DNA from 4 places in the Dorea sp. OM07-5 genome. Region 1 is predicted to be linked to each of the others. Evidence: predicted binding sites of a transcription regulator. Region 1 holds the regulator's gene; each other region holds the start of a gene.

Evidence for each region. Region 1 encodes Rex, which represses fermentation and respiration genes when NADH is low (regulators of the CRP and FNR family bind a similar motif). Its sites were predicted from a motif close to ATTGTTAANTANTTAACAAT; they were not measured.
Region 2: a site for Rex is predicted at 5,604-5,623, ahead of pdxA (4-hydroxythreonine-4-phosphate dehydrogenase PdxA). Genes of this name have one in related genera too.
Region 3: a site for Rex is predicted at 3,397-3,416, ahead of DXC04_RS07545 (NAD(P)-binding protein). Genes of this name have one in related genera too.
Region 4: a site for Rex is predicted at 6,562-6,581, ahead of DXC04_RS04305 (glycerol dehydrogenase). Genes of this name have one in related genera too.

The regions. Positions count from the first base shown of each region.
Region 1 is NZ_QUKZ01000002.1:58,675-66,905, reverse strand. Features, by position in the region: gene alr (alanine racemase) at 1-401, opposite strand, end outside; gene DXC04_RS02100 (NAD(P)H-hydrate dehydratase) at 414-1,913, opposite strand; gene DXC04_RS02095 (redox-sensing transcriptional repressor Rex) at 2,087-2,743, opposite strand; gene abc-f (ribosomal protection-like ABC-F family protein) at 2,878-4,803, shown strand; gene ppk1 (polyphosphate kinase 1) at 4,961-7,045, opposite strand; gene DXC04_RS02080 (NADP-dependent isocitrate dehydrogenase) at 7,135-8,231, opposite strand, start outside.
Region 2 is NZ_QUKZ01000006.1:11,119-19,349, reverse strand. Features, by position in the region: gene DXC04_RS07080 (FadR/GntR family transcriptional regulator) at 1-424, opposite strand, end outside; gene DXC04_RS07075 (DeoR/GlpR family DNA-binding transcription regulator) at 478-1,239, opposite strand; gene DXC04_RS07070 (YcxB family protein) at 1,378-1,878, opposite strand; gene DXC04_RS07065 (2-keto-3-deoxygluconate permease) at 1,982-3,013, opposite strand; gene DXC04_RS07060 (four-carbon acid sugar kinase family protein) at 3,032-4,375, opposite strand; gene pdxA (4-hydroxythreonine-4-phosphate dehydrogenase PdxA) at 4,376-5,395, opposite strand; gene DXC04_RS07050 (triose-phosphate isomerase) at 5,699-6,487, shown strand; gene dhaL (dihydroxyacetone kinase subunit DhaL) at 6,642-8,231, opposite strand, start outside.
Region 3 is NZ_QUKZ01000006.1:81,007-89,237, reverse strand. Features, by position in the region: gene DXC04_RS07550 ([FeFe] hydrogenase, group A) at 1-1,465, opposite strand, end outside; gene DXC04_RS07545 (NAD(P)-binding protein) at 1,459-3,291, opposite strand; gene DXC04_RS07540 (bL17 family ribosomal protein) at 3,624-4,160, opposite strand; gene DXC04_RS07535 (DNA-directed RNA polymerase subunit alpha) at 4,283-5,242, opposite strand; gene rpsD (30S ribosomal protein S4) at 5,273-5,866, opposite strand; gene rpsK (30S ribosomal protein S11) at 5,929-6,324, opposite strand; gene rpsM (30S ribosomal protein S13) at 6,355-6,723, opposite strand; gene rpmJ (50S ribosomal protein L36) at 6,961-7,074, opposite strand; gene infA (translation initiation factor IF-1) at 7,232-7,450, opposite strand; gene DXC04_RS07505 (KOW domain-containing RNA-binding protein) at 7,453-7,713, opposite strand; gene map (type I methionyl aminopeptidase) at 7,715-8,231, opposite strand, start outside.
Region 4 is NZ_QUKZ01000003.1:204,223-212,453, reverse strand. Features, by position in the region: gene DXC04_RS04340 (zinc-ribbon domain-containing protein) at 1-260, opposite strand, end outside; gene DXC04_RS04335 (Type 1 glutamine amidotransferase-like domain-containing protein) at 406-1,008, opposite strand; gene lysS (lysine--tRNA ligase) at 1,221-3,149, opposite strand; gene greA (transcription elongation factor GreA) at 3,219-3,701, opposite strand; partial or broken gene DXC04_RS04320 (response regulator) at 4,037-4,435, opposite strand; gene DXC04_RS04315 (RNA polymerase sigma factor) at 4,671-5,201, shown strand; gene DXC04_RS04310 (anti-sigma factor C-terminal domain-containing protein) at 5,188-6,471, shown strand; gene DXC04_RS04305 (glycerol dehydrogenase) at 6,653-7,747, shown strand; gene DXC04_RS04300 (DUF2798 domain-containing protein) at 7,834-8,231, opposite strand, start outside.

The sequences.
Region 1 (8,231 bases):
CCGGTATCCAGTTTGATATGTACATAAGCTTTTTTGCCAAGTTTCACGGCAAGATCAGACAGTTCTTTTGCCATCTCTTCTGTATATACTGTCATTCGAATCTCGTTATTGATAAGATCTTCTCTCTGATCCTGGAAGACGCATCCAAGAATCAAGATCGGTTTTGTCACATCTGCTTTACGAAGTAATACTGCTTCATCTAATGTAGCAACTGCAAATCCCCATACATAAGATTTTGGCTCCAGAAGATGTGCTACCTGAGCAGCACCGTGTCCATACGCATCTGTCTTAATAACAACGATCATCGGAACATTTTCCTGTAAATTATTCTTCATATTCTCTACGTTTGATTCAATTGCATCCAGATTGATTCTTGCACACACTCTTGTATAATTCTTCATTTTTCTTCCTCCTTATAAATTACTATTTGTAATGTCCGTTGTTGCAAGGCTCTCAAGCAGATCCCTTGCCAGAATACTGTAACTGTTTTTCTTTCTCGCAGCTGTTTCACCACTTAATCCATGTATATAAGTTCCGAGAGTTGCCGCCTCGAATGTACTGATTCCCTGTGCCAGAAGTCCGGCGATCACACCGCAAAGCACATCTCCGGAACCGCCTTTTGCCAGCGCCTGACAGCCACTTGTATTGACACAGGTCCGTTTTCCGGCTTCTCCAATCAACGTTCTTGAATCTTTCAGGACACAGGTAACGTTCCATTCTTTCGTCAGAGATTCCAGCACCTGCTGTCTGTTAGCTCTGATTTCAGGAACAGAAAGTCCGGTCAGTCTGGACATCTCTTTCATATGCGGAGTCAGGATAAACCTTCCTTCTGTAAGATATTCTGTATATTTCAAATGCTCCGCAAGCAGATTCAGTCCATCTGCATCGATCACACATGCTACTTCCACATTGGACAATACGGTTTTTAAAATCTTCTTTGCAGTCTTGGATCTACTAAGTCCGGAACCAATGCATACCGCATCTGCGTGACTTAAAAGCCGTTTCACTTCTTCCTTGTCAAATTCTGTATAGGTTGTGATGATTGCTTCCGGCAGGAGTGCCTGTAAAATGATCCGGTTCGATTCCTCCGTATAAATCTGCACCAGTCCGGCTCCCATCCGATAAGCTGCCATTGCATTAAGAAATGCAGCTCCGCTCATCCCTTTACTTCCGGCGATCACAAGCAGCCTTCCATAAGTACCCTTATTGGAATCTTCCGGTCTGTCCGGCAGCATTCTGATATATTCCTCTCTGTCCGGCAGATATGCAATGTTCTTGTTCTTCTCCATCGTCCGGAGTGATATTCCGATATCTGTCACTGTGACTTTACCTGCATATTCTTTTCCAGGATAAAAGATAAGTCCGATCTTCTCAACCTGAAACGTCACTGTATAATCTGCGCGGAATGCAATACCAAGCACACAACCATTTCCGGCATTGATTCCCGATGGAATATCCACTGCAACTTTTGTTCCGGACGCTTCATTCATCCACTCAATAACTTCCCGGTAATGCCCGGTTACTTCCCGACTCAGACCAACACCGAATATAGCATCAATGATCAGGCTGTATGTGCCATCCGGGTAGTGGTCGCGGATCGATCCTCCAATGCTTTCAAAAAGCTTCCACTGATATCGGCATTCCGCACTTAAATGTGCCGGATTCCCCGCCATAAAAACAGTAACCGCACATCCTTCTTCTTTTAAAAGTCTCGCGACAGCAAAACCATCTCCGCCATTATTTCCCGATCCACAGACAATCAGAACATCTGTAAAATCCAGCTTTTCCTTTTTCATGGAATCAATACAACTCCTCGCCGCACGTTCCATCAGTTCCAGTGATGGGATACCGAGATTCTCTATCGTATCCTTATCTGCCGCCTTCATACTGTCTCCATCCGGTAAAAACCTCATATGCTCATCTCCCTAATATAATCGTACTTATGACACCTGCGGAGTCACAAAACCTTACATCCGCTTACTGACAAGCTCACATGAATGCAGGCTTTTCTGCTCTGGTATCATATAAAAAGGACGTATAAAAACAAGCCTGTATACACATGCCTGTTTCTATACGTCTGCTTTTACTAGTTCTTTCCTTTTTTGCGCTGGTCTTCATTATAACGACTGATGTTATAAGATAACTGCATCAGACTCTCTGACAAATGCACATTCTCAACAATGATATTATCCGGCAGATTGAGGTCTGTATGTGCAAAGTTCCAAATCGCGCGCACGCCGTTCTCCACAAGCATATTCGCAACTTCGATTGCCTTCTCTTTTGGAATTGTAAGTACAGCAATCTCTACATCATTCTTCTGGACAAAGGACTTCAACTCGTCCATCATGCGGATCGGCACTCCACGAATCGCAACTCCCTCCAGACGCGGATTTACATCAAAAATTCCGGTCAGGATAAATCCACGTTTTTCAAACGCTGCATAATTTGCAAGTGCCTGTCCCAAATTACCTGCACCAATGATTATGATCTTATGATCTTCTTCCAGTCCCAGGATTTTGCCGATCTCTGTATATAGATATTTGACATTATAGCCGTATCCCTGCTGTCCGAATCCTCCGAAATTGTTAAGATCCTGACGAATCTGAGACGCAGTAACCTTCATCCTTTTGCTCAGATCGTTAGAAGAAATACGTTCTACCCCATTTTCAAGGAGTTCTCCTAAATATCTATAATATCGCGGCAAACGTCGGATGACTGCCTGTGATATTCCTCGATTATCCAATTTTTTCACCTTCCCATATATATTCTAACTGTTATTATATAAAATTGTATGAATAAAGTCAATTTTTTAGTAGTTTTTTTATTACGTTTTCGCTATAATAAGAACGTATGTGAACAGATAAGGAGGAATTTTTTATGATACTCGCCTGTCATGGAATTAACAAAGCATTTGGTGAAGAAATCATTGTGAAAGATGGTTCTTTTCATATAGAAGATCATGAGAAAGCTGCCCTTGTAGGCCCGAACGGAGCCGGCAAATCTACTATTTTCAAGATAATTGCCGGAGAACTGCCGTCAGATGGTGGTTCCGTCATCCTGACCAAAGGAAAGACTATGGGATATCTCGCCCAGCATCAGGACATGAATACAGATCGTTCGATCTACGAAGAAGTGCGCACGGCAAAAGCAGATATCATTGCCATGGAACAGAAGATCCGTCAGCTGGAACTGGAGATGAAGGATTTAAGTGGAGACTCTCTGGAAGACCACATGGACTCCTACAACCGGCTGACCGCAGCATTTGAACGCGAAAATGGATATGCTTATGAAAGCGAACTGACTGGTGTCTTAAAGGGACTAGGTTTTCAGGAAGAAGAATTTACCAAACCGGTGAATACGCTCTCCGGAGGACAGAAAACCCGTGTTTCTCTCGGCAAACTTCTGCTTACTAAACCGGATATTCTGCTTCTGGACGAGCCGACCAACCACCTGGATCTGAATTCAATCACGTGGCTGGAAACTTACATATTAAATTATCCGGGTGCAGTACTGATCGTCTCACACGACCGTTATTTTCTGAACCGGATTGTTACGAAAGTCATCGAAATAGAAAACGGTGAACTGATGACTTATTCTGGTAATTATACTGATTACTCTCAGAAAAAACAGCAGATCCGCGAAGCGCGTATCAAAGAATATCTCAACCAACAGCAAGAGATCAAGCATCAGGAAGCTGTTATTGAAAAGCTCCGCTCTTTCAACCGCGAGAAATCAATCAAACGGGCGGAAAGCCGTGAGAAAATGCTTGAGAAGATCAAGCCGGTAGAAAAACCGATAGAAACAAACAAAGACTTTCAGTTAAAGCTGGAACCTGCAACCATCAGCGGTAATGATGTACTGACGGTAGAACATTTAAGTAAAGCTTTTCCACCACAGACGTTATTTTCAGATATCAGTTTTGAGATCAAGCGTGGCGAACACGTTGCGATCATCGGCGATAATGGAACCGGCAAGACGACTCTGCTTAAGATTTTAAATCAGGTTCTCCCTGCAGACAACGGAACTTTCACCCTTGGTACGAATGTCCAGATTGGCTACTACGATCAGGAACACCATGTGCTCCATATGGAAAAGACAATCTTTGAAGAGATTTCGGATGATTACCCGACTCTTACAAATACGCAGATCCGGAACATGCTTGCAGCATTCTTATTTACCGGAGACGATGTCTTTAAACGGATTTCCGATTTAAGCGGTGGTGAAAGAGGACGTGTTTCTCTTGCAAAGCTTATGCTCTCTGAAGCAAACTTCCTGATCCTCGATGAGCCGACCAACCATTTAGACATTACCTCAAAAGAAATTCTGGAAAAAGCGCTGAATAATTATACCGGAACACTGCTCTATGTTTCGCATGACCGTTATTTCATCAATCAGACTGCCACAAGAATCCTGGATCTTACGCATCATACGTTTGTCAATTACATTGGAAATTACGATTATTACCTGGAGAAAAAGGAAGAACTCACAGCTGCATATACAGAAAATATCGATATGACTTCTGATTCTTCCACCGATTCCGGTGAAGTCTCCGCTTCCAAATTAAGCTGGCAGGAACAAAAAGAACTGCAGGCTAAGGAACGCAAACGCCAGAATGAATTAAAAAAGACGGAAGAACGCATCAGCGTACTCGAAGACCGCGACCGGGAAATTGATGAACTTATGGTACAAGAAGAGATTTTCACAAACTCTGTCAAATGCCAGGAACTCGCCAAAGAGAAAGTACAGATTGCGGAAGAGTTGGAAACTCTTTATAAAAACTGGGAAATTCTTGCTGAAGACTAAATTATCTTAGTCAAAACTACTGTTCTTATCGCATAAGATAAATAATACAAAAAGGCTTTGACTGCGAGAAGTTAAAGCCTTTTTTACTTAACGGTGCAATTCCAATTATATAATCATACCGAATCATCACTTCATCTTTATTCGATTGTCCATCTCATTATGATTCTGCCGTTTCCGTTTTCACCTGTGGCTGCTCTTTTTTTCCGGCTTTTTTATAAGCCTCCTCATAAAAATATTCCTGGGCAGAAAGTGGCTCTTTGTCATTCCTTATTCTTGTATAATTTCCATCCGGGTTCATTTTCCGCGCCTGGACATTGTCATTTAACATAATCCGGAAATCTTTAAGCAGACATTCCTTCAATCTTACATCCTCCACCGGCGCAGCTACCTCCACGCGGCGTACCGTATTTCTTGTCATAAAATCCGCCGATGCGATATAAACTTTACTGCGCTCTTCTGTTCCGAAAATATAAATACGGGAATGTTCCAAAAAACGTCCTACAATACTGATCACGCGGATATTTTCTGTCTTTTCCGGAACTCCCGGCAGCAGACAACAGATTCCACGTATTACAAGATCAATTTTTACACCTGCTTTTGACGCTTCCGCCAGTTTATCAATGATTTTCTTATCTGTCAGCGAATTTAATTTCACACCGACATATGCCGGTTCTTCATGTCTGGCGTGTTCAATTTCCTCATCAATCATTTCCAGCACACGGTTCTGCAGGCATTTTGGTGCGACAAGAAGTTTCTCTGACTGTTCAACAACTTCACCTTTCAGAAGTGCCTGGAATACATTGGATGCTTCCAGACCAATTGCAGGATCTGATGTCATCAGGGATAAATCTGTATACAGTCTGGATGTTTTCTCATTATAATTTCCCGTTCCGATCTGTGTAAAATATTCCACATGATTATCATTTTTTCTTGTGATCAAACACAGCTTGGAATGCACTTTATATCCATCCAGCCCATAGATTACCTGACATCCGGCATCTTCCAGTCTTCTGGACCATTCAATATTATTTTCTTCATCAAATCTTGCACGCAGCTCTACAAGAACAATAACCTCTTTTCCATTCTCTGCCGCCTCTACCAGTGCTTCCACGACTTTGCTCTGCTTTGCAAGGCGGTACAGAGTCATTTTTATTGAAATAACATCCGGATCTTCTGCCGCCTCATTTAACATATGAAGAAATGGGCGGATAGACTCATATGGATAGGAAAGTAACTTATCTTCCCTGCGTATCTGCGCAAGAATACTCTCACCATCCTGAAACATCGGTGATTTCTGCGGCACCTTTTTCTCATAAAACAGTTCCGGATTTTTTCTCAGACGGTCCTGGATTTCAAATACAAATGAGAGATCCAGCGGTGCATCCGACAAAAACACATGCGTCTTGTCCATTTCCAGATATTTACACAATGTTGCAACAACATTTTTATTCATTTCTCTTGAAAATTCTATGCGAACCGGAGTCAGTTTTTTACGCTTTTTGATAAGATCTGCCATAAAATCACGATAATCCAGATCTTCATCATACAATGCATCCGCATCGATATCCGCATTTCTTGTAATACGGATCACAGATTTTGCCTTGATACGGTATCCTTTAAATACTTCCGGCACATAATGCAGGATAAATTCTTCTGACAGCATAAAAGTGCCCGGATGATCCGGCAGTTCGATCAGACGTTTAAACACATTGTTTGAGCACGGAATGATACCGAGACGCTCTTTTTTACTCTTCGTTTCCAGTACTGCAACAATATATATATCTTTGTTCCTAAGAAATGGGAACGGCTGTCTCTTGCTGATGATCGTAGGCGAAATGAGAGGTGCAATCTCTGTCTTAAAATATCGTTCCAGTCTCTGACTGACTCCCTCGTCGATATGCCGGAAATCTACAAAACGTACGCCATACGCTTCCAGTTCCTGCAAAAGATTTTCGAAAGCTTTCCCGTGTCTTTTGCCAAGCCGCTTTACTTCTTCCAGAATTGCCTCGATCTGTTCTTTGGCTGTCTTCTTTGTTTTGTTGTCACGGATTTCTTTGTGCAGTAACATCTGATCCTGCAGCGATCCGACTCTGACCATAAAAAATTCATCCAGATTTGTCTGAAAAATAGAGGCAAAGGTAAGACGTTCACATAATGGAACGTCTTTACTCTCTGCCTCTTCTAATACACGTTCATTAAACTTTAACCACGATAATTCCCGATTACAATATATATTCTTCATAACAGTACTCCTTTTACTTTTTTGCCTTTTACAAAAATACCATAGTTCTGTTTGAAGTATATCTGTTTTCCGTAAAATCTCTGTAAAGTTTAGTCCTCTTTTAATTTTTCTGCAATCGCTTTAATAAAGTCTTCGCTGTTCAGCACAGTCGGATTCTCAAGTGTTGTAATAAGTGCCAGGTCTTTTGTCATTTTGCCGCTTTCAATTGTATCAATCGTTGCTTTTTCCAGCTTGTCTGCAAATGCCATCAGCTCTTTGTTTCCATCCATCTCACCACGTTTACGTAGTGCTCCTGTCCATGCAAAAATTGTTGCCACAGAGTTTGTGGATGTCTCTTCACCTTTCAGATGTTTGTAATAGTGGCGCTGTACGGTTCCGTGTGCTGCCTCGTACTCATAATATCCTTCCGGAGACACAAGCACAGATGTCATCATTGCAAGTGAACCAAATGCAGATGATACCATGTCACTCATAACATCTCCGTCATAATTCTTGCATGCCCAGATATAACCACCCTCGGATTTCATAACACGGGCAACCGCATCGTCGATCAGTGTGTAGAAATAAGTAATTCCTGCTTCTTCAAATTTGTCTTTATAATCTGCATCGTAGATATCCTGGAAAATATCTTTGAATGTATGGTCATATTTTTTGGAAATTGTATCTTTCGTAGCAAACCAGAGATCCTGTTTTGTATCCAGTGCATAATTGAAACAGCTTCTTGCAAAGCTCTCAATCGAATGATTGATATTATGCATTCCCTGTACAACTCCGGCACTGTCAAAATTATGTACGAGTTCTCTTGTCTCACTGCCATCTTCTGCAGTATAAACAAGCTCTACCTTTCCTGCTCCTGGAATCTTCATCTCAGAACCTTTATACACATCTCCATATGCATGTCTTGCGATGGTGATCGGCTTCTTCCAGTTTTTTACACAAGGTTCAATGCCCTTTACAACGATCGGTGCACGGAATACCGTTCCATCTAAGATAGCACGGATTGTTCCATTCGGGCTCTTCCACATTTCTTTTAAGTTATATTCTTTTACGCGGGCGGCATTCGGTGTAATTGTTGCACATTTTACAGCGACTTTGTATTTTTTCGTCGCATTTGCCGAATCAATCGTCACCTGATCATCTGTCTCGTTTCTGTGTTCCAGTCCGAGATCATAATATTCAGTATTTA
Region 2 (8,231 bases), on a different contig from region 1:
AAATCCCATATCGCATATCTTCAATAAAGATATCAAATACACCGGAGCACTCTTCCATCTTTGCAAGAGCCTCCTCCCTCACACGATCCAGAGCCAGTGTAAATGCAAGCACTTCCAGAGAGTATCGTACCTGTGAGATCTGTTTGTCATTGACCTGATCCATGGCAAACATCATCGCCATCGTCTCGGTGATGCTCTTCTGAAATTCACAGGTAACATAATTGCCGGAGCCTTGCTGTGAGCTGACAATTCCCATCATATCCATAATCCTTATCGCTTCCCGCACAGAATTACGGCTGACTTCCAGTTTCTCTGCAAATTCCCTTTCCGGTGGCAGCTTTTCACCCGGTTTTAATTCACCGGACAAAATCATTGTCTTTACTTTTTCTATAACTCTGGCATATGCTTTCTCTTCGCGTGCCATACTTTTCACCTTCCGGTCTTACATTCTTCTCCATATAATCCTGTACATATCCTCTATGCAATCACAAGAGAGATATTGGATTCCTGCGCTTTTTTAATGTTCTCTCTGCTCACATCACTGTCCGTGATAATCTTATATACATCCTGGATCGGGCAGATCACAGAGACGTATCCGCCTCCGAATTTACTGCTGTCAGCAAGTACATAAACCTGTTCCGCAACTTTCAGTATCGTACGTTTCACCTGCATCTGCGGTGTCGCAATCGACGTCAGTCCCACATCAAAATTAATACTGTGCACACCAATAAATGCTTTATCTACATGGAACTGTTCCATATTCTGAAGTGCTGCTTCTCCCATTGTTGCGGACAGATGTCCGCCTACATGTCCACCAATCATATAAAGTTCTACATGATCTACCCCAGCCAGCTCATTGCCCGCAAGCAGGGAATTTGTTACAACGGCAAGTCTCTTCTCCGGATGTTCTTTGATATAAGCAGCCAGGTAAAAACTGCTTGATGCATCATCTATAATAATCGTATCTCTGTCCTCAATAAATGCGTAGGCACAGGCTGCGATCTGTTTTTTACGCTCTACATTGCGGTAAATACTCTCTGCCGAATATTTTCTTACCGTCTTGCTGTCAATCTGCAATGCCCCGCCATGGGTACGTTTCAGAAGCCCTTCCTGATCCATATTTTTAATATCGTTTCGGATCGTCACTTCTGAACATCCCAGTTCTTTACTGAGTTCTGCTACTCTGACACTTCCCTTTTCTTCCAGTTTTCGTAATATTGCCTGTCTGCGTTCTTCCATTTCTATCACCTTATAATTTATTACCGAGAACATTTGCTCTCTTCTTATACTTTTCCTCTTATATTTCATATCATCTTAAGACTCTGCCACTGGCAGTTTTCTCCGGCAGAATCTATAACAACAACGACTGCATTGCCATTAGTGCATACGCACTTTGCTCTGCCCAAGCTGCGTTGCAATGATCGTAAAAATCGGTACAAACTGATCACCAAAATCAACTTTTGGAATGATCATTGCATTATCTTTTCCATAATAAATACCTATCGTCTTCGGCGTTACCACTGCACGCTCGATCTCATCCCATTTATAATTCTTTGTATTTCCATCATTTTCTGCAACAATACCTTCATCTGAAAATGTATAATCCACAGGATTGCAATATTCCTGGTTCACTTCCACTTGCTTTGCTGCACGCATCTTAAGCTGCAACGGTGTACCGCCAAGGAAAATCACTGCTGCGATCAGGTAAAAAACAAGACCTGTCACTCCTGTATGATTCGTCGTATACATAATGACTCCCATAAAGGCAACTGCCAGTCCAAGAATGTTGATCAGAAATCCGCTGAATTTTGAATAAGCATGAAACAAAAGGAAATCATAAAGATATTCTTTTGTCATGCGAACGGTAATTTTATTCATGATACCAAAAACCTCCTGCAAATATTTTCTTTTAATGCGTATAAAACAAAAAAGCCCTTTTATATTATACCATACAAAAGGACTTTTTTTCAGTAAATAATTCTTAGTGAGCCATTTTCTCGTATGCCCATCCTTCCGGACTATAGATACCTTTCTGTCTCTTCTGCATATATTTATCAAATGCAGCAGTGATGAACGGACACAGGAACAGTGTAATAATAGATGCTGTTGCACACTGTGCTGTTGCCAGACTTACAGAATCTGCCAGAGTCGGATCTGCCTCTGCAACAGCTGCCGGTGTCATAGCTGAGTTCAGAGCTGTTGTACCGATTGCAGCACCCATAGCATTTCTCTCTTTCTTCGGAAGCAGTAAGTTGATAATGAAGAAGAACAGTACTGCAGTTGCTGCTGAAATCAGTCCAAGTACAATTCCTGATGCTCCTGCTTTTAAGATTGTCTTTACATCTGTCTTAGCTCCGATAGAGATTGTCATGAAGAAAGTTACGATCGGCTGTGCTGCTTTACAAGCATTACGGAAGCCTTTATCTAAGTTACCCCATACAAATCCAATCAACAGAGGAATGATAACTGCGATCAGAGAGTTGATCGGGATATTGGCAAGTCCTGTTGCTCCAAGTGCGATCAATGTGAAGAACGGACCGTCATTTAATGCCAGGATGGATACAGCTCCTGTATCTGTTGCATTACCAAACTGAGAAGATAATGAAATATACAGAGAACTGTTAGAGTTTGTAATCGCTGCAATAAATACGAATGGTGCGATTCCTAAGAATCCCTGTGGTCCGCAAAGCTTACCAACTACAACTCCTACGATAACTCCAAGTAAAAATTTAACACCAGTCATAACAACACCTTTATATAAAGGCAGACCAACCTGTTTTACGTCGATCATAGATCCACATACAATCAGGAAAAATCCCATCATGCAGGCATTTCCTTCATAAAACAATGCTGTTACATATCCACCGATCTGGAAGAACTGTGGAATAAATGTTGCAATTACAACTGCGATAACCAGCGGGATGATTACAAGTCCACCCGGAAGGTTTTTCATTTTTTCAAGAATTGGGTAATCTTTGCGTTCACTTTGAACATTTGTCTTTTCGTTGCTCATTTTCTCTCTCCTTATCTCTTATCGTGCAGATTCTCTGAACAGTCTGCTTACAATATCACATGCGGTATTGTCATTTCCGGTAAGTCCCCCTTTACCGACAACCGGGAGTCCGCTGTACTTACTGCCTACGAGGCGTCCGACATCTGTCTGTGGGATGACATAATCCATAACTTCGATACACTCTACTCCAAGCTGGTAGCATACATTTACCATGGTGTCCCCACCGGTTGTGTAAAGTCCTGCGACTTTCTCTTTTCCGACTTTCTCCAGAAGCTGTGAAACAATCATACCCAGACCTGCATTGATTCTGTTCGCGCTCATGCCACCTGCGTAGTGTCTCTTGTTGTCTTCTTCATCCAGATTCAGAAGTTCTCCATGAAGAGCTGTCTCAAAAAGGATCGCTCTTGGCTGATTGTCAGATTCCAGAAGTTCTGCCGCTTTGTTTACAGCTTTGAATACTTCATCCAGGGCAACATCACCGCCCTCAATAAGTGGAAGCGGTTCTACACTAACTCTCACATGACGAGGATCCTGACACAAGATTTCCATCTGTTTCTTTGTAACCGGAGTCGCGCTTCCTGCTGCGATCAGAACTGTCTTTCCTGCCTCATCAGCCTGCGGAGGAATATTCGGTTCCTCGGCACTGATCAGTTCTCTATAAAATGCAAGTTTTGAAGTAAACGGTCCCGGATCTACTGCAACAACATCCCATCTTAAGTTGATACATGCCTTTGCAATGTTTTCTACATCTTCCAGTGTGATTCCGTCTACGACAATCACTTCACATCCTGCTTTTTTCTGTTCTGCAAGAGCTTCTTCAATGACTTCTTCTCCTGCAAGAACTTTATCTAATGTAACCAGACCGACTTTTCTTCTTGTCTGGCCTTCCAGTAATCTTGGAATATAATTTTCTTTTACCGGAGTACGCACATCCTGTGCAACCGGCGTATTGATCAGCGCCACACCATCGATAACGGAATATCCGCCAACCAAGATTCTTCTGGACTGTGGCATAGCAGGTACTACTACTGCAACTGTACCTTCTTTCATCTGATCCAGCATTGCATCGATTTCTACACCAACACCGCCGCGAAGTGTAGTATCAATACGTTTTGAAAAATATTCAACGCCCATTTTCTTCAGAGCGATCGTTGCTGATTTTACTTTATCATAAGCTTCATTTGCAGGAAGCGGACGGCTGTTACTGCTGATCAGGATTGCATCCAGTTCATCAATTCCTTCTGTCTTCTCTGCTGCTTCTTCGTTAAAAAATACCGCTGTTCTGGCTTTGGATCTTGCAAGGAGCACACCTGTTGTTGTTGCTCCTGTCAGATCATCTGCCACTGCTCCGATTAATGGCATTTATTTACCCTCTCTTTCGTGCTGTTTTGCAGCATACTCAGCTACAACCTTCGTAGATTCGATCAGACTTACACATCCTGCGATTCCTTTTCCCGCGATATCAAATGCTGTTCCGTGATCTACAGAACTTCTGATAAACGGAAGTCCGAATGTCAGTGTTACGGATTTTTCGAAATCAAGTGTCTTACAAGCAATGTGTCCCTGATCGTGATACAGAGAAAGGATTGCATCGAATTTACCGGATTTGCCAATGTTAAATACAGAGTCAGCCGGGCAAGGTCCGATTGCATTGATTCCTTTTGCTTTTGCAGCTTCAACAGCCGGTCCGATATCTGTAAGCTCTTCTGTTCCGAATAATCCGTTGTCTCCGTTGTGTGGATTTAATCCGGCAACTGCGATCAGTGGATTCTCGATTCCGACTTTACGAAGTTCTTTATCAATGTTGATAACGTTCTCTAAGATTACGTCTTTTGTTGCATAGTGGCAAGCGTCTACCAATGACATATGACGGCTTACAAAGAACACTCTTAATTTATGGCAGGAGAACATTGTCAGCGCATATGGAGAATTTGTCTGATGCTGATAAATCTCTGTATGTCCAGGCTCTTTTACTCCGACTAATTTGATAGCTCCTTTATGGATCGGAGATGTAGAAACTGCATCTACTTTCTTAGCCATTCCAAGTTCGATAGATTTCATAACCCAGTCGATTGCCATCTGTCCTGCAAGCTTCTGCTCTTTTCCCCACTCGATAGAGTCTGTATCGTAATCTCCTGTTTCCAGAATATCGATTGTTCCAAATTCATATTTTGCTTCGGAAGGATCTGTGATCTTGTTGTATTTTAATTCTTTTCCAAGAACCTTTGCAGCTCTTTCCATGATTGCCTGACTTCCGATCACAAATGGTTTGCAGCATTCATGAATCTCTTCTGAAAGCATAGTTCCTACTACAATCTCTGGTCCGATACCTGCCGGATCTCCCATTGTAATTGCTGTAACTGGTCTGAATTTCTCGCTCATTTTTCTCTTCCTTTCGTTTTTGAATACTTTCGTTTTATGTTTTATATTTTTGTTTTGTTTTCATTTGTTGGTTTTATTTTATTACTTTCGCTTTCGTTTTTCAATAGTTTTTTATCATTTCAGTAGATTCAAACACATTTGCATTACAGTTTTTGTGAATATTTACTATTATTTGCGCCTATTCTTTCGTTTTTTTTCGTTTTTTCGTTTTGTTATTTTTTTGTCATGGATTTTGTTGCATTTTTTTCGTTTCGGATGTATAATGAAACCAACAATTTTTCATATAGAATCGAGGAGGATGACATGAAGAAAAAGTTATACTTTGGAAGTAACCTGAAAATGTACAAGCCTATCAAGGAGACTGTAGAATATCTCCAGTCACTGGTTGAACATACAAAGGACATCAGCCGTGACGAGATTGAACTGTTCATCATTCCTTCCTATACAACACTGGAAAGTGCAGTGAATAAAGTAGACCGCAATTATGTAAAAATCGGTGCACAGAATATGTGTTGGGAAGACGAAGGTCAGTTTACCGGAGAGATTTCACCGGTTATGTTAAAAGAACTCGGGCTGGATCTTGTAATGATCGGACATTCCGAGAGACGTCATGTATTCGGAGAGACAGACGTTGAAGAGAATAAGAAAGTAAAAGCCGCTCTGAATCATGGCTTCACAACTCTGCTCTGCATTGGTGAGACTGCTGAAGAGAAGAATTTCGGTATCAGCGCAGAAGTGCTCCGCACACAGTTAAAGGTCGGCTTCCACGATGTTCCGGTTTCACAGGTTCCGAATATCTGGGTTGCTTATGAGCCGGTATGGTCCATCGGTGTAAATGGAACACCTGCTTCCGCAGATTACGCAGAAGAGATGCACAAAGTTATCAAAGAGTGTCTGCAGGAGATCTTCGGTGATGCTTCTAAGGACATTCCGGTTCTGTACGGTGGAAGTGTCAATCCCGGCAATGCCAATGAACTCATTGTTCAACCATCTATTGACGGATTATTTACCGGACGTGCTGCATGGCAGGCAGACAAGTTTGACAAGCTGATCCGTGATGCAAAAGCTACTTACGAAGCAGCACAGGCATAAGTCCTTTTGCTGTTTGCTTACTTATATTATTTTTCAATTCCAAAAGAAGCTCCGTTTCACCGGTATGTGTGAAACGGGGCTTCTGCTGTTATTTCCCTATTAGTTTTTATCCACAATACAGACTTTGAATTTTGTAATTTATCCACACTGCTTTTTACTTCTCTTCACAGATATTCTCTACAAATTCACGCATTCCCTGAATGATCAGCCACACAGACGTTGCTCCTGCATCCTGGTATCCGATGGCACGTTCCATCAGTGATTTGGCGCGTCCAAATGCTGCCTGATATTTCTTCGTGTTCTCGACACCTGCTTTTGCGGCTGCCTCCGCTGCGCGCAGCATCTCGGCCAGGCTCTTTTCACTGTTTGCTTCCATTGCCTCTACTGCCGGAGCAAGTGCATCCACCATCGTCTTATCACCGACTTTCGCTTTGCCTCTCTCCTGGATTACTGCAAGGCTTTTCTTTTCCATATACGCCAGTTCTTCTGCACCGATAGCCTTCTTCGCTTCCATGCCTTTGGCACCGGCAAGATACAAGCTTCCGAAAATAACACCGGATGCGCCGCCCATTGACAGGAGCATTGCCTTTCCTGCCGCCTCGAAGAGTGCATAGACATTCTCTTCATTCTCCATGTGGGAGAGTTTTTTCTTAACTTTCTGCATGCCGCCCGCCATACCGATTCCATGGTCTCCATCACCAATGGCACTGTCTACTTCTGTCAGATATGGTTTCTTTGCAATGATCTTATCGGCAATATATAAAAGCATATTTCTTGCATCAGCCGCATTCAGTTCTTCCAGAATTCCGGCTTTGCTTCTTACAATCTCTGCCGCTTCCACGTCATTTACATCAAATTCCGGTTCTGACTTAATCTGTACATCTTCCGTCTGGCCACCGGCCGCTTCACCGGTATTTCCCGTAAGCTCTCCCTTCGCGTAATACGGACAGTAACATGGCATATCGTAGTATTTCTTCAGTTCTTCATCCAGTTTAAATAAAGTAATGGAAAATCCACCCATTTCCTGACTGGTACAATAATTGTTCAAATCTGTATCGTAAACTTTGATTCCATCTGCATCCAGAAGCTTTTTCACTTTGCGGAAAGCAATTGCAAGTTCTGTGATCGTTGTAGAACCGAGACCGTTTACAAGTACACACACTTCATCGCCCGTTTTCAAATCCGAATCGTCCAGAATTTGCTTATACATCTTCTCGGCAAGAACATCTGCATCTTCCCACGTAGTGCGCAGCACACCGCGCTCGCCGTGCAGTCCCATGCCGTATTCAATCTCGCCTTCGCCCAACGTAAATATCGGCTGTTCCACTCCCGGAAGCTGTGCAGGTGCAGTTGCAACACCAATCGTTCTTGTATTATCTCTTGCCTTCTCCGTAACTCTGACAACTTCTTCTAATTCCAGTCCTGCATCACATGCCGCTCCTGCGATCTTCACAACAAATACATCTCCTGCGATTCCACGTCGGTCCTCGATACGCTCCTGCGGTGCGGATGCTACATCATCCCACACGCGCACATGTGCTGTCTGGATTCCATCGTCATTTAAAAACTCTTCGCCCATATCAAAATTCAGATTATCTCCCGCATAGCAGCCATACACAAAAAGAACACCTTTTCCCTGCTCGACTGCCTTCGCTGTCTGGTAAATCGTGTTCGGATCGGGGGATGCAAATATATTGCCGCACGCCGCTGCATCTGCAAGGCCTTTTCCGACAAAGCCGGAAAA
Region 3 (8,231 bases), on a different contig from region 1:
TCTCAAGCAAGGCTCTTGTATTTGCAAGTCCACTGACAACTGCCGTCTTTACAGTGATATCGTCAATGGCAAAATCAGCTTCTACAACACCGTCGTTCTCCTGGAATCCCTGGCTTCTGACAACTTTGAATGCGTCAGCTTCCGGATTCTCATTCTTAAGCAGGTAGTAAGCGCTGCGAAGTGCAGCCTCCATAACTCCACCGGTTGCTCCGAAGATCACACCTGCTCCGGAACCTTCCTGCATCGGTCTGTCACTTGCAATATCTTCTAATGTATCCGGACTGATATGAGCAGAACGGATCATTCTTACCAGCTCTCTTGTTGTAATAACTGCGTCAATATCATGTCCTGCATACTCTTCATAATACAGTTCCATCTCACGCTCGCCCTTCTTAGCCACGCACGGCATTACGGACAGTGTGTAGATCTTCTCCGGCTCTACACCCAGTTTTTCTGCGAAATACGTCTTCATAGCAGCACCGAACATCTGCTGTGGTGATTTTGCAGTTGAGAGCTGTTTTACCAGATGTGGGAACTGTGACTTAATGAAACGAATCCAGCCCGGACAGCAGGATGTGAACATCGGACGTTCTTTTAACTCTCCGGATGTGAAACGTTTCAGGAACTCCGTTCCTTCTTCCATGATCGTAAGATCTGCTGAGAATGTGGTATCAAATACATAATCAACGCCCATTCTCTTCAAAGCATCCAGAATCTTTCCAACTTTGGCATCTTCCGGTGCAAGACCTAACTCTTCACCCCATGCTGTACGAACAGCCGGTGCAACTTGAGCTACTACGATCTTGTCTTTATCCTCAATTGCTTTCCATACTTTCTCTGTATCGTCACGCTCACGAAGCGCTCCTACCGGACAATGTGTAATACACTGACCGCAAAGTGCACAGTCTGCTTCATCAATACTTCTGTGACCTGCAACATTGATCGTTGTTCTGGAACCGGTACCTTCTACATCCCAGATTCCAAGTCCCTGGATCTTATCACAAACCTGTACGCAACGCATGCACTTGATACATTTGGAAGAATCGCGGATCAACGGGAAATGTTTGTCCCATGGCTGTTTCTCCAGCTGCATCTTGAACGGAATATCAAAAATATTCAGATCATTCGCCACTGTCTGTAAACTACAGTTGCCACTTCTTGAGCATGTCACACACTCGCAATCATGCTGAGATAAGATCAGTTCCACTGTTGTTCTTCTATGTCTACGTACCTTCGGACTGTTTGTATAGATCACCATGCCTTCCTTTACAACATTGTTACAGGATGTGATGAGTTTTTCTTTTCCTTCTAATTCAACAACACAAACACGACAGGCTGCAATCTCATTAATTCCTTTGAGATAACAGAGTTTTGGAATCGGAATTCCATTTGATGCGGCAGCCTCCATAATTGTGGTATTCTCTTCTACTGAGATCTTTTTTCCATCTATTGTAAGATTTACCATAATGTCTCTCTGCCTCCTTTAAATATTCCGTATCCAAAGTGATCGCAGCGAAGGCATCTGCTTGCCTCCTGTTTTGCTTCCTTCTCTGTCATACAGTTTTCTACGCCTTCAAAATCACAGACTCTCTCACATGCTTCACGCTCTGTCAGATTGACTCTTCCACATGGAGTTCTGTCACGAAGGGCTGCTTCCGGAATCTCAACATCACAGGAAATCTCGTGATGGTATCCCAGATATTCATCAATATTGGCAGCAACAACTTTTGCAGCAGCAATTGCTTTAATAACAGATGCCGGACCACTTGCACAGTCTCCACCGGCAAATACACCTGGCATATTCTCAAATGTTCCTGTACTCTTTGTAACGATCTTACCACGCTCAACCGGGATACCTGCTTCTTCAAAATGACGCGTCTCGATATTCTGTCCGATTGCTACGATCAGTACATCACATGGGATATAAATGTCGTCTTCTCCGGTCGGTTTGATGCTTGCTCTTCCATCTTTGATAGAACTGATCATCTGCGGAGTTACATAAATTCCCTTAATATGGTGCTTCTCATCAATATCGAGTGAAGCTGGTGCTTTGAGTGTCTGTAATTCGATACCTTCTGCTACAGCGCCTTCTATTTCCCCCGGAAGAGCTGTCATATCTGCTACTCGTCTACGATATACGATACTTACCTTCTTAGCGCCCAGTCTCTTAGCTGTACGAACTGCATCCATGGATACGTTACCACCACCGATGACAGCAACTTCTTTTCCGGTCAAATCCATGATCTCGTTCTTTCCTACATTACGTAAGAACTGCACTGCGGATAAGATTCCATCTGCGTCTTCCCCGTCAAGGCCCAGTTTCTTATCTGTACTAGCTCCGATTGTAATCAGCACTGCATCGTACTGTTCTCTTAATTCCTGAATATTGATATCCTGACCAATCTTCAGACCGTATTTGACTTCTACTCCGGTCTTCAGGATTGCGTTAATGTCATCTTCGAGTCTCTCTTTCGGCAGACGATAGTTCGGAATACCATAACGTAACATTCCTCCCAGTTTCGGAAGCATCTCATATACAGTTGTCTGATGCCCCATTAACTGAAGATAATATGCTGCACTTAATCCTCCCGGTCCTCCACCGAGTACTGCGATCTTCTTACCTGTGCTCTTTGCACACTTCGGCGGCTCTACTTCTCCTGCGAAATCAGCCGCAACACGTTTCAGTCCGCGGATATTTACAGAATCATCTACCATGTTTCTGCGGCATCTTGCCTCACAAGGATGCTCACAGATAAATCCACATGTCGTCGGGAATGGATTATCCTTACGGATCAGGCGGATTGCATCCGCATATCTTCCTTCTCCTACTAATGCAACATATCCCGGAATATCAACATGTGCCGGACATAAAGACACACAAGGTACCGGCTGATTATATGTACAGGTACAACGTCCTCTCTGAATATGCTCTATATAATCATCGCGATATCCGATCAGTCCTTTGTATACCATGTTCGCAGCTTCGTAACCAATCGCACAGTCCGCTGATTCCATAATAGACAATGCTGTCTGCTCCATAGTGTCTAATGTCTCCATTGTTGCTTTACCATCCAGTACATCTTTGATGAACTGGTTTAACTGTCCCAATCCAATACGGCATGGTACACACTTTCCACATGTCTGTGCGTGACATAACTCCAAAAATGCTCTTGCCATATCAACCGGACATAAGCCCGGAGGGCTTGATTCGATTCTTCTCTCCAGATCTTTGTAAAGGCCTTCCATAACGATTTTCGCCTTTTTTGGAGAGGCAATTTCTAACCTACTCATTTCATACGTCCCTTCTTTGTATTATTATTGATGCAGTTTTCTTATTATAGCATTTTTTTTTTTATTTGTAATCATGCACAGCAAAAGTAGATAATTTAACGATTTATTGATGATTTTGTCACAATTTATTTATTTCATCTATACTTACTTGTACCGTTTTCTTTAACTTTTTCTAAATTAATCTTCGAATAAGTAACATCTCATAACTATCTCTTCTTTCAAAATATTTCATTAAACTTTTTACATATTTTCTTTTCACTTTTTCATACAAAAAAAGACTATGAAACAACTCTGCTTCATAGTCTTCCGATATTCTTTCAACAATCTGATAATTAAACCAGTTCGATCAGAACTTCCATTGCTGCATCACCTTTACGCTGTCCGATCTTGATGATTCTTGTGTAACCACCGTTACGATCAGCGTATTTTGGTGCGATCTCATCAAAGAGTTTTGCAACAAGGTCAACATCTTTTGTATTTTTCTTTCTTCCAGCCTGTGCTGTCGGAACTTCTTTTACAGGATAGAGAACTTTTAACATCTGACGACGTGCGTGAAGTCTGCTAGGCATATCTTTCTTGATTGTCTTGTCAACTTCATCGTATACTGTAACTTTCTTACCGTCTACAACTTCTTTTACACGTTTTCCGTCTTTGTCTTTGCGAGCAACTTTAGCTTTAACAGTTACTTCTTCAAAGTTGTCTTTTTCTCTGACAGCCATAGCGATCAGACCTTCAGCGATCTTGCGGATCTCTTTAGCTTTAGCTTCTGTAGTCTTGATCTTACCATTGTTAAGTAATGCTGTTACCTGGTTTCTTAATAAAGCTTTTCTCTGGCTTGATGTTCTGCCGAGTTTTCTATACTTTGCCATTATTCATATCCTCCATATTTACACTTGGTTATACTCTTCGGGCTTACTAGCCAAATGCTCTGCTGTGCACTTTCAGACTTATCAGCAGAAGGCACTTTTAGGAAAAACCGTGGAAACCCGATTTATTCCTCTCCTTTGCTTAAGCTTAATCCTAATTCATCAAGCTTAGCAAGTACTTCTTCTAAGGACTTACGTCCAAGGTTACGAACTTTCATCATGTCTTCCGGTGTTCTGTTTGTCAGTTCTTCAACCGTGTTAATACCGGCCCTCTTCAGACAATTGTAAGAACGTACAGATAACTCTAATTCGTCAATGCTCATCTCAAGCACTTTCTCTTTCTCGTCATCTTCTTTTTCGATCATTACTTCTGCAGCCTGAGCTACTTCTGACAGATCAATGAACAGTTTCAGGTGCTCACTGAGTACCTTAGCTGCCAAACTTACTGCTTCATCCGGGAGCAGTGTTCCGTTTGTGTATACATCTAATGTTAATTTGTCAAAATCTGTAATCTGACCAACACGAGTATTTTCAACGGTAAGATTTACACGTTCAACCGGTGTGTAGATAGAATCAATCGGAATTACCGCAATCGGCAAATCGTCGTTCTTATTCTTATCAAAGCTTACATATCCTCTTCCTTTCGTGATGGTTAATTCCATGTAAAGCTTGCTGTCTGCACCGCCGTTCAGTGTAGCGATTACTGTCTCAGGATTCATGATCTCGATGTCCTGATCCACCTGAATGTCTGCTGCTGTTACAACACCTTCACCCTCGAACTCGATATAAGCTGTCTTAGGCTCATCTGTCTCGGATGTATTCTTGATAGCCAGTGATTTCAAGTTCATGATAATCTCTGTAACATCCTCTTTCACCCCTGGAATGGAGCTGAACTCATGAAGTACCCCATCAATCTTCACCTGGCTGATTGCAGCACCCGGTAAAGATGAAAGCATGATTCTTCTAAGGGAGTTACCTAATGTTGTACCATATCCTCTTTCGAGTGGTTCTACAACAAATCTTCCATATTTCTTATCTTCTGAAATCTCAGTTATTTCAATATTGGGTTTATTAAAATCAAACACTAAGTCCACCTCCTGTGGTGTTACGGGTTATTATTTAGAATATAACTCGACGATTAACATCTCGTCTACTGGAACATCGATTGCTTCACGGTTTGGAAGTTCTTTAACTGTTCCTTTCAGAGCTTCAGCGTCAACTTCTAACCAATCCGGAACCATACGTCCGCCTGTAACTTCTACGATCTCTTTATATCTTGTTGAGCTCTTCTTAGCTTCTTTGATTTCGATCACATCACCAGCTTTGATAAGGTAAGATGGGATGTTTACCTGTTTACCATTAACAAGTACATGTTTGTGGTCAACGATCTGTCTTGCTTCACGTCTTGTTCTTGCAAGTCCCATACGGAATACTACGTTGTCCAGTCTGGACTCAAGAAGAACCATCAGGTTTTCACCAGTCATACCTGACATCTGTTTAGCTTTCTTGTAGTAGTTTCTGAAAGGTTTCTCTAATACACCATAGATGAATTTAGCTTTCTGTTTTTCACGTAACTGAAGACCATACTCGCTCATTTTTCTATTGGATCTTTTTAACTGTCTGTTGGACTTTTTATCAATTCCTAAATATACCGGATCCATTCCGAGAGAACGGCATCTTTTAAGAACCGGAACTCTATTTACTGCCATGTTTTATTTCCTCCTAATTTCAATCAGTTTACGGTAAGCGTATAATAAATCTAAAATAAGTATTACACTCTTCTGCGTTTCGGCGGACGGCAGCCATTGTGTGGTACCGGAGTAACATCCTTGATACTTGTTACGTCAATTCCGCATGCCTGCAGGGCACGAATTGCTGCTTCTCTACCTGAACCTGGTCCTTTAACCATAACGTCAACTGATTTCAAACCATGTACTAATGCTGCTTTAGCTGCTGTTTCAGCTGCCATCTGAGCTGCATAAGGGGTAGATTTTCTTGAACCTCTAAATCCAAGACCGCCTGCACTTGCCCATGAAAGAGCATTTCCCTGAGCATCTGTTAATGTAACGATTGTGTTATTAAAAGATGACTGGATGTGAGCCTGTCCATGTTCAACGTTTTTCTTGACACGTCTCTTTGTCACTTTTTTTGTAACTTTCTTTGCCATAATAAAACTAACCTACACTTTCCTTTTTAATTATTTCTTTTTGTTTGCTACTGTTCTCTTAGGACCTTTTCTTGTTCTTGCATTTGTCTTAGTCTTCTGACCACGAACCGGAAGTCCTTTTCTGTGACGGATACCTCTGTAGCATCCGATCTCCTGAAGTCTCTTAATGTTCAGAGCGATCTCTCTACGAAGATCACCTTCTACTGTCTGTGTCTCATCGATTACTGCACTGATCTTCTTAACGTCTTCGTCTGTCAGATCTCTGCAGCGGATATCAGCATCAACGCCTGCTTCTGCTAAAATACGTGTTGCACTTGCTCTGCCGATTCCATAGATATAAGTTAATCCGATCTCGACACGTTTGTCTCTTGGTAAGTCTACACCTGCTATACGAGCCATGTGATTGTTCCTCCATTTTCTTTTTACTTAATTTTCATTGTCTTTAATAGGGGATTCTCTTAATGAAATCCCAGGTGTGTCGGTATCCACACCCTTTCCGGCCACCGCTTCATAAAACGGTAATGACGAGCCGGCATTAGAAGCAATATACGAGGATAGTCACCGGCTACAGGTGTTTCCTTGTATATTTCAAATAGTCTACACACCTCCTGGTGTGTCGTCTATCAGCCGCCTTAATTAACCCTGTCTCTGTTTATGCTTCGGGTTCTCGCAGATAATGCGAACGCTTCCTTTTCTTTTGATTACTTTGCATTTTTCGCAAATTGGTTTTACTGATGATCTAACCTTCACGGGGATCCTCCTTTCATCCATTGCTCTGCCTTTTGTATCTTGCGCTTTTTCGCTGTAAAAACCGCAACTCATTCGTCTTTACACATAGAAATGCCCGAAAACGCGCTTATATAGTATAGCATCATTTGTCCAGCAAAGTCAATAGACTTTTTATAATTTATTTATCTCTCCAGATAATTCTTCCTTTTGAAAGATCATATGGGGATAATTCCAAAGTTACTTTGTCACCTGGCAGAATCTTGATAAAGTTCATTCTAAGCTTTCCACTGATATGTGCAAGTACCTGGTGACCATTTTCCAGTTCTACCTGAAACATTGCGTTAGGTAATTTTTCTACTACAGTTCCTTCAATTTCAATTACGTCAGCTTTTGACATCTCTAATCCTCCTGATTTTCTTCTTTCTTATTCCATTCCTTTATGATCCGTCTGATCTTTACATCGTCTGCATCCTGTATATCATATTGCTGCAATATGATCTGCACATGTTTCTTCTTTTTCTTTTTTGGTTTCTGCAACGTGCGAAGTCTTCCATCAGCCAGATATACATATGCATCTTCTGTTCCGGTTATGACAAAGATCTCTCCCGTATCATGTCCGGCTTTCGATCTGACAAGCATTCCTTTTTCAAATCTGTCCATACTATATGCCCTCAGTTAAAGAAAGAAGTTTCGGTTCGTTTTCTGTGATCAATACCGTATTCTCATAATGTGCAGATAACGAATGGTCTCTTGTTACTACAGTCCAGTCATCATCCATCCAGTCAACTTCCCATCCACCGATGTTAATCATAGGTTCAATAGCAAGTGTCATTCCGGCTTTTAACAGTACACCTTTACGCTTCATCTCATAATTCGGTATCTCCGGTGCCTCATGAAGTGCTGTTCCTATGCCATGGCCGCACAGGTCACGCACAACGCCGTATCCTCTCTCTTCGGCGTATCTTCCGATTGCCCCGGATATATCAAATAAATGATTGCCTTCTTTCGCGTATTTTATACCTTCGAAGAAACACTCTCTTGTCACGCGTACCAAATCCTGCGCCTCTTTGGATACTTCTCCAACGCAATGTGTACGTGCTGCATCCGAGTGATATCCTTTATAAATAACTCCTGCATCCAGACTGACAATGTCGCCTTCTCTGATGATCCTGTGTTCA
Region 4 (8,231 bases), on a different contig from region 1:
TCTGACCACTCTGAAGCTAATTCCGGCTTCAATGTACTTAAATCGTTAATGCCTGCAACTACTCTTGCACCGGAGCATATCGGGCATTTCTCGCCGTTGGAACGAGCCTTTACGCTTGTTTCCCATTCGTGACCGCAAGCACCTTTCCACCATACTTTCTTATTCGAGCCGAAAGTTATACTGTCCGGTGTCAGTGGTAAATTCTTTTCTGACCACTCTGCAATCAATTCTGGATGTACTGCCGCTAAGCTGTTACTCATATCAAAACCTCCACTTCCTCTGTGATTAAAGTATATGAGGTTTCGGCTTTTTCTTGTAGTTTGCGAATATCCGTAAAAATAGAAAAAGCCCTTTGAGAAAAGATTTCTCCTCTCTCAAAGGGCTTGATAAATGGGAATTTTCAAATTAGTCTTTGCAAATAACCTTTGAACCTTCACCATCAATTACAATTCCCTGACGGTTGTTAATCGGGCATAGATTCAAATCCGAAAACTCAGTCATTATTTTCTCGGTAACTTTCTTAAATGGTGCTGTAAGATAATGCGGAAGAACATAGAAATCAATCAAATCAAGCCCTGCATCATCTTCTTGTGAGTAGTCCTCTGGCTTTTCATCCATTTGCTCGATATATTGGATGCTTGGAGCGCATATAATTGCGCCTGCCGACTCGCCGATCATCAATTTTCCATTTGCCAATTCCTTTTTCAGTAGCCCATCAGTTCCCGTTTTACGGAGCTGGTCCATAAGAAAGAAAGAATTTCCGCCGGTAAAATATATCACATCTGCTTCTTCAAAAACAGACTGTATCGTTGAATAAGCCTCCGTTGAAATATCAATTTCAGTTACGATTGCTCCCAACTTTTTGAATAATTTTCGAGCCGAGCCGACATAACCGGTGTAGCCTTCACGCAGTGAAGCTGTTGGAATAAATGCGACTTTCTTATTTTCAATTTCTTCCTTTATCAGACTTCCCACGCTTGAAAAGTGCGAACATAAAAATAGTTTCATCAATATTCTCCTTTATAAATACCAATTTATCTTTTTCTTTCTGAAAATGGGCAATCCCGATTGGGACTGCCCATTCATCTTGAAAATTATGCGATTTTTAAGGCTCTGCACCGTTTCAAGCACCATTTGGTGTAAATTTGGTGTATTTGTGTATTTTCAGAGCTTTTTCACAAATGAAATACATCCCGTTTTGTAAGGTAAAACGGTACTTCTTAATAAAGCTTTGCACCTGCCGGAATGTGGTTATCAACCATCAGAAGATGAAGTTTTTCTTCGCCCTCTTCCTCATGGATTGCACTAAGTAACATTCCACAAGAATCAATTCCCATCATGGCTCTTGGTGGCAGATTTGTGATTGCAATCAGTGTCTTTCCAACTAACTCTTCTGGCTCATAATAAGCGTGAATACCGCTTAAAATGGTTCTGTCTGTGCCTGTTCCGTCATCAAGAGTAAACTGTAACAGCTTCTTTGACTTCGGTACTGCAACGCACTCTTTAACCTTTACTGCACGGAAATCTGACTTGCTGAATGTATCAAAATCAACCATTTCTTCAAACAATGGCTCGACTTTTACCTTAGAAAAATCAATCTTTTCAACCGATTTTTCAGCCTCTGCAGGAGCTGCTTCGGAAGTCTTATTTGCCTTCTTATCAGCGTCCAGTGACTTCATTGTCGGGAACAATAATACGTCACGGATTGCTTCTGCTCCTGTAAGCAGCATACACATACGATCGATACCAAATCCGATACCACCTGTAGGCGGCATACCGATCTCCAGTGCGTTCAGAAAGTCTTCATCTGTTGTGTTTGCTTCCTCGTCACCCTGTGCAAGCAGTTCTTCCTGTGCTTTGAAACGCTCTCTCTGGTCGATTGGATCATTTAACTCAGAGTACGCATTTGCCATCTCCCATCCATTCATGAAGAACTCAAAACGTTCTACATAATTCGGGTCTTCCGGTTTCTTCTTTGTAAGTGGAGAAATCTCGATCGGATGATCCATAACAAATGTTGGCTGTAACAGGTGTTTCTCAGCATACTCCTCAAAGAAGAGGCTTAAGATATCACCTTTCTTATGTCTTGCTTCGTATTCGATATGATGCTCGTCAGCTAACTTCTTCGCATCTTCTTCTGTCTCAACTTCATTCCAGTCGATACCTGCATATTTCTTAACAGCATCGATCATTGTAATTCTTTCAAACGGCTTACCAAGGTCGATCTCGATTCCTTTGTAAACAATCTTAGTTGTTCCGAGAACTTCCTGTGCAACATGACGATACAGGTTCTCTGTCAGATCCATCATTCCATTGTAATCTGTATATGCCTGGTATAACTCCATCAGCGTAAATTCCGGGTTATGTCTTGTGTCCAGGCCTTCATTACGGAATACACGTCCAATCTCATAAACTCTCTCCATACCACCGACAATCAGTCTCTTTAAGTACAGCTCCAGAGAAATACGAAGTTTCAGGTCTTCATTCAGTGCATTGAAATGTGTCTCGAACGGTCTTGCTGCTGCACCACCGGCATTCTGTACCAGCATTGGTGTCTCAACTTCAAGGAATCCCTGGCCATTCAGATAATTTCTGATAGATGCGATAATTTTGGATCTCTTGATAAATGTGTCACGTACTTCCGGGTTCATGATCAGATCCACATATCTCTGACGATAACGTGTATCTGTATTGGTCAGTCCATGGAATTTTTCCGGAAGAATCTGAAGACTCTTAGATAACAGTTTTACAGCAGAGGCATGAATAGAAATCTCTCCTGTTTTTGTTTTGAAGACTTCACCTTCCAGTCCTACGATATCTCCGATATCCATCTTCTTGAAATCTTTGTATTCTTCTTCTCCAATGCTGTCTCTTGCAACATAAGACTGAATGTTTCCACTCTGATCCAGAATGTTACAGAAAGAAGCTTTTCCCATAACACGTTTCTGCATGATACGTCCCGCAAGTGTTACGTGTTTTCCTTCCATCTCTTCATAATTGTCTTTCACATCAGCAGCGTGACATGTCACATCATACTTTGTAATCTCAAATGGATTCTTTCCATTAGCCTGTAAATCGGCGAGTTTCTCTCTGCGGACTTTCTTTAACTGATTTATATCCGGTTCCTGTGTCTTCTTCTGCTCTCCCATTCTTTTCTCCTTCCCTTTTATGCGACTAAACCCCTCAGTCTCTGAGGGGTTGGATTGTCATCTTCTAAATTAGTTTGAGCGACTGATATCCAGTACACGGTACTGCATAATTCCTGCCTGTGTCTCTACTTCTACGACATCGTTCACTGTCTTACCGATCAGAGCATGTCCTACCGGTGACTCATTGGAAATCTTACCTTCCAGACTGTTAGCCTCTGTAGAACCTACAATCTTGAATTCCATCTCTTCATCAAATGTAATATCAAATACTTTTACAGTACATCCAACGTTGATTTTATCATAATCTACTTCATCTTCTACAACAACTTCTGCATTCTTTAAAATGCCTTCCAACTCTTCGATTCTTGCTTCTATGTCTCTCTGCTCATCTTTTGCTGCATCATACTCTGCATTCTCTGACAGGTCTCCCTGCTCTCTTGCCTCTTTGATTTTTCCGGCAACTTCTTTACGTTTTACAACTTTCAGATTCTCAAGCTCGTCTTCCAGCGCCTTCAATCCTGCATAAGTAAGTAATCTCTTCTTTGCTTCCATTATGCTTTTACTCCTTTTCTTTTATACTTGCAACTTTAGTATACATATTCATAAATCTGTTATTTTTATTCATTATTCTGCCTGTTCAGGCACAAATAAAGACACTTTCACAATTTCATTATTATATAGAAAGTTCCTGTTAATGTCAATATTTTTCTTTTCTAATTATATGCTCTTTATATTCAAATTAAAACAGGAATAAACATCCAGCCATGTTTAATATATCTCGTCAATAGGCTGTTGATAATTAATTGTTCCTTTTCTTTTTTCCGTATCTATACTAAGCCTTTCCTTTTCGTTCTGTATATTTCTTTTTCCTATATCCGAACATCACTCTACTTTTTATTATCACAACATTTTTGAATGGTTAATATAACTTTTTTCATATCCAATGGCTTTGCGAGATGTGCGTTCATTCCCGCTTCCATACTTCTTCTCGCATCTTCCGCAAATGCGTTTGCTGTCATCGCAATGATCGGAATCGTCTTAGCATCTTCCCGGTCTAACACACGAATCACACGAGTTGCAGACAGTCCGTCCATTACCGGCATCATAATATCCATTAGGATTGCATCAAATGTTCCTTCCGGTTTTTCTATGAATAAATCTACCGCCTGTTGTCCATCTCTGACAATTGTAACGTCTGCTCCTGCTTCTTTCAATTGTAATTCTGCAATTTCCGCATTTAATTCATTATCTTCAGCGAGTAGCAATGACAACCCATCAATCGTTCCATCAATCGGAAGTTCTTTGAATTTTTTCACCTCAGATTCCGCCTGGTCCAGCACCATACCGCATGCCATTCTGACACTTTTTATCCATATTTTAGACCAAAATTCAGTCTTATTATACCATAAAGTGATACCCAAAAAAATTATTAAACAAAATCGTTACCTCTTTAAAGCAAAATTGTTATATAGTTAAGAAAGCTACGGATATTTCAAGTATGAAAGTGAGGGGGGTGAGGATCTGAACAAGTATTTACTGGAACAACTGTATAAACGCTACTACAGAGAACTGTATCTTTACATCTATTCACTCAGTTCAAACTGCACTGTAACTGACGATATTTTACAGGATACATTTTTAAAAGCCTGGCTTTCGCTGAAGGATTCTCACACCAATATGCGTGCCTGGCTTTATATGGTAGCGAGAAATCTTTACTACAATTATTATAAGAAAGCAAAAACTCTTGCATCACTGGAGGCAATCCATACAGAAGATGCAGCTCCTGTTTCGGAATATTTTATCAAGAAGGATGTTCTGGAAGAAATTTTACAAAAAGAAGGGACAAAACAGCTTTGGGAAGCGATCCACCATTTAAAAGGACAGCAGAAAGAAGTCATTCTTTTACAATATTTTGGAGATTTTTCCCAGAGAGAAATTGCCGCCATGCTACGGCTCACTACCGGCAGCGTGAAAATGCTTGCCTATCGTGCGAAAAAAGAGCTCAAAAAATATCTTATATCATATAGGAGGGAACAAGATGACTTATCGTGAATTAATTGAATTATATAAAGCCGGCGAACTTGAGCCGGAACAGCAAAAAAAAATAGAACAGGACATTGAGCGTCAGGAAGCTATTGGTGATTATCTTTATGAAAAAGAGGAAATTCCGGAATTAGGCGATGTATTTATGGAAAAAGACGATACCGATTTTATCAAAGTCGTCAACCGCTCTATCCGAAGTGCTTTCCGCAAACTTGGACTCGCTGTGCTTGCAGTTACACTTGTACTGGTGTTATTTATACAATTTTGCCTGCCGTCAGTCGTTTCCAGATTTTATTATAATCCTGCCAAAGAAGCCAAGGCCGGTCAATCCACCCAGACACAGCTCAGCCGGGATATGGCAGCTTACACAGAACTGTTTCTTCCAGGTAAGCGCAGAGTTTCTGCCACTGTGGAATCAAAAGGATATGGCGATTATAATTTTACAATTCCACAGACTTTCAGCATGACCGGAACGATGACAGATGTCTCCGGTTATATTACACGCGGAAAAATCCATTACTATGACAGCAATGTTTTAAAAACGCCAGTCGGCAATTCATTTTTCTGGAATCAGGCAGGTGCAAAGTCAAAAACCTCTTCTGCTTCTGAAAATGTTGCATACATGGAAAAAGTTGTAGATTTGAAAGAAGGCGAATCTATTTCCACAAGCGCCGGTGGAAACAAAGAAGATTCAAAAGCTTACATCAAAGATCTGGATTCACGTAAAATGTACTTAGCTTATGTATCTCTGGAAAATATTATGGATTATCCTTCTTTTGCAAAATATATTCAAAAGCAGAAGATCAACGAAGTATGGTGCGGTGTGCAGATAAATGCATTTGATTCTTTAGATGGTGATCCATCCTATTCACTCCATACCTCAAATATCGGTTTCGTATGCAATCCTTCTTCTTTCGGTCCGATTGCATGGAATGATAAGAAATATCCTAATTTATTTCCGGGATGTAAGGTCAATAAAGATGGCTGGATTGATGAAGCAGATAGTGCAATTAAAAATCTATACAAAGGAAAATATGCGAAGCAGCATTTTCTGAGCCTTTTAAATTACCTTACCGATCAGGAAAAATTTGTACAGATGATGTCCGAATCCGGTAATACCGGAACTTTTAATGCCGGAATACTTGCACAGGCGAAATCCTATGTGAAGAAACACGGACTTCACATCTATGGATACGCAACCGTTACGGATAAAGAAACTCTGGAGGAACTGATTAATCAGAAAGAAGTCTATTCAATCTATACAGAAGAGATGCAGTAAAACTAAATTTGGGACGGGGATTTTCTAGAAAATCCCCGTCCCAAATTTAACACTTTATCACATTAAACTCATCGTTATTTTTTTGATTAATATGTTAAAAAATTATCACACTTTTTTGAAATTGTGCTATACTATAGACGGTGACAAAAAGATATATAATTTCAGGAGGTAACTGATCATGATGGAGAGACTTAGAGCAATGCGTGAACCACTCAAATATGTACAGGGCAGAGATGCACTTTTGAAATTTCAGGAAGAAATGGGCTATATGGGAAAAAGATGGTTATTTGTCTGTTCCCGAAGCGGATATAAAGCCTGCCACGATAAAATCGAGCAGAGTTTTGGAGATTTAGACGACTACAGACGTTATGAAATTTTCGGCGGCATTTCCAGCAAAAGTGAAATAGCCAAAATGCAAGACATTGTAAAAGAAGACAAAATAGACACTGTTGTTGCTGTCGGAGGTGGAAGTGCAGTCGATACAGCAAAAGCAACTGCATACTATTCAGGAAAACATATCGTTATTGTTCCTACAGTTGCTGCAACTGATGCACCATGTACCGGACTTTCCGTTATTTACAACGACGATCATAGTTTTGATAAATATTTATTCTATCCTACTAACCCGGATGCAGTCATGGTTGATACGACGGTCATCGCCAATGCGCCGGTAAAATTCCTCATTGCAGGAATGGGCGATGCACTCGGAACTTATTTTGAAGGTCGTGCTTCTATCCGTACTGAATCTGCCAGTCTGGAAGGTACTGGAATCACAAGAGCCGGTCAAGCACTTGCAAGATTGTGTTATGACACACTTCGTGAATATGGTAAACAGGCTGTAGAAGCATGCAAAGTACATGCTGTTACTCCTGCTTTGGAGAATATTGTAGAGGCAAATGTATATCTTTCCGGTGTTGGTGCTGATAATGTAAACTGTGCCGCTGCACACTCTTTCTACAATGGTGTAACTTCTCTTGGAATCGCACATGCCGACCACGGCTGCTGCGTTGCACTCGGAACATTGGTTCAGCTTATTCTGGAAGGTGTTCCAAAAGAAGAATTTGAAGAAGTACAGAATTTCTGTATGGAAGTCGGTCTTCCTGTCACACTTGAAGAAATTGGAGTTACTACTGCAGAACAGGTTGAAACAATCGCCAAAAATGCCTGTGTACCAGGTGAGACCATCCACAATCTTGCCGGCGACGTACAGCCGGTTGAACTGTATGATGCTATCCTTCAGGCAGATGCAATGGGTAAGCTCGCACTTGGCAAATAATATAATCATACATTAACAAACGAGGCTGGCGCTTTAATGATTACTAGCGCGCCAGCCCCGTTGTATTTCTTAATTATAACATTTCTCTATGATTCCGCACTTACTGCATCTGATGTATTTTCCTTTTCCGGAAATAATTTTCCAAAAATAAAACGAATACACGGTCCACAGTAAAAAATCTGCCAGAATAATGCAACCGGGAAATTAAAAAATGTTGTTTCAAACCATGTTGCAAGCACATTTGCTCCTGCATTTTTGAAAAGTACTGTCGCGATCAGACTCATAACCGGACACATAATGCATACGATCATTGCAGAAATTGCAAGCACGATTACAATCTGTCTGTCCTTCGGTGTCACAATACGGAACGCAAGTGCATGTGCCATCTTATCTACTACAAAGAACTCCAGTAAAAATGCAACCGGCCACATGATTTTCATTTCTCCAAAAGCCATCAGGAAAATTTCATTGCTCATTCCACCCA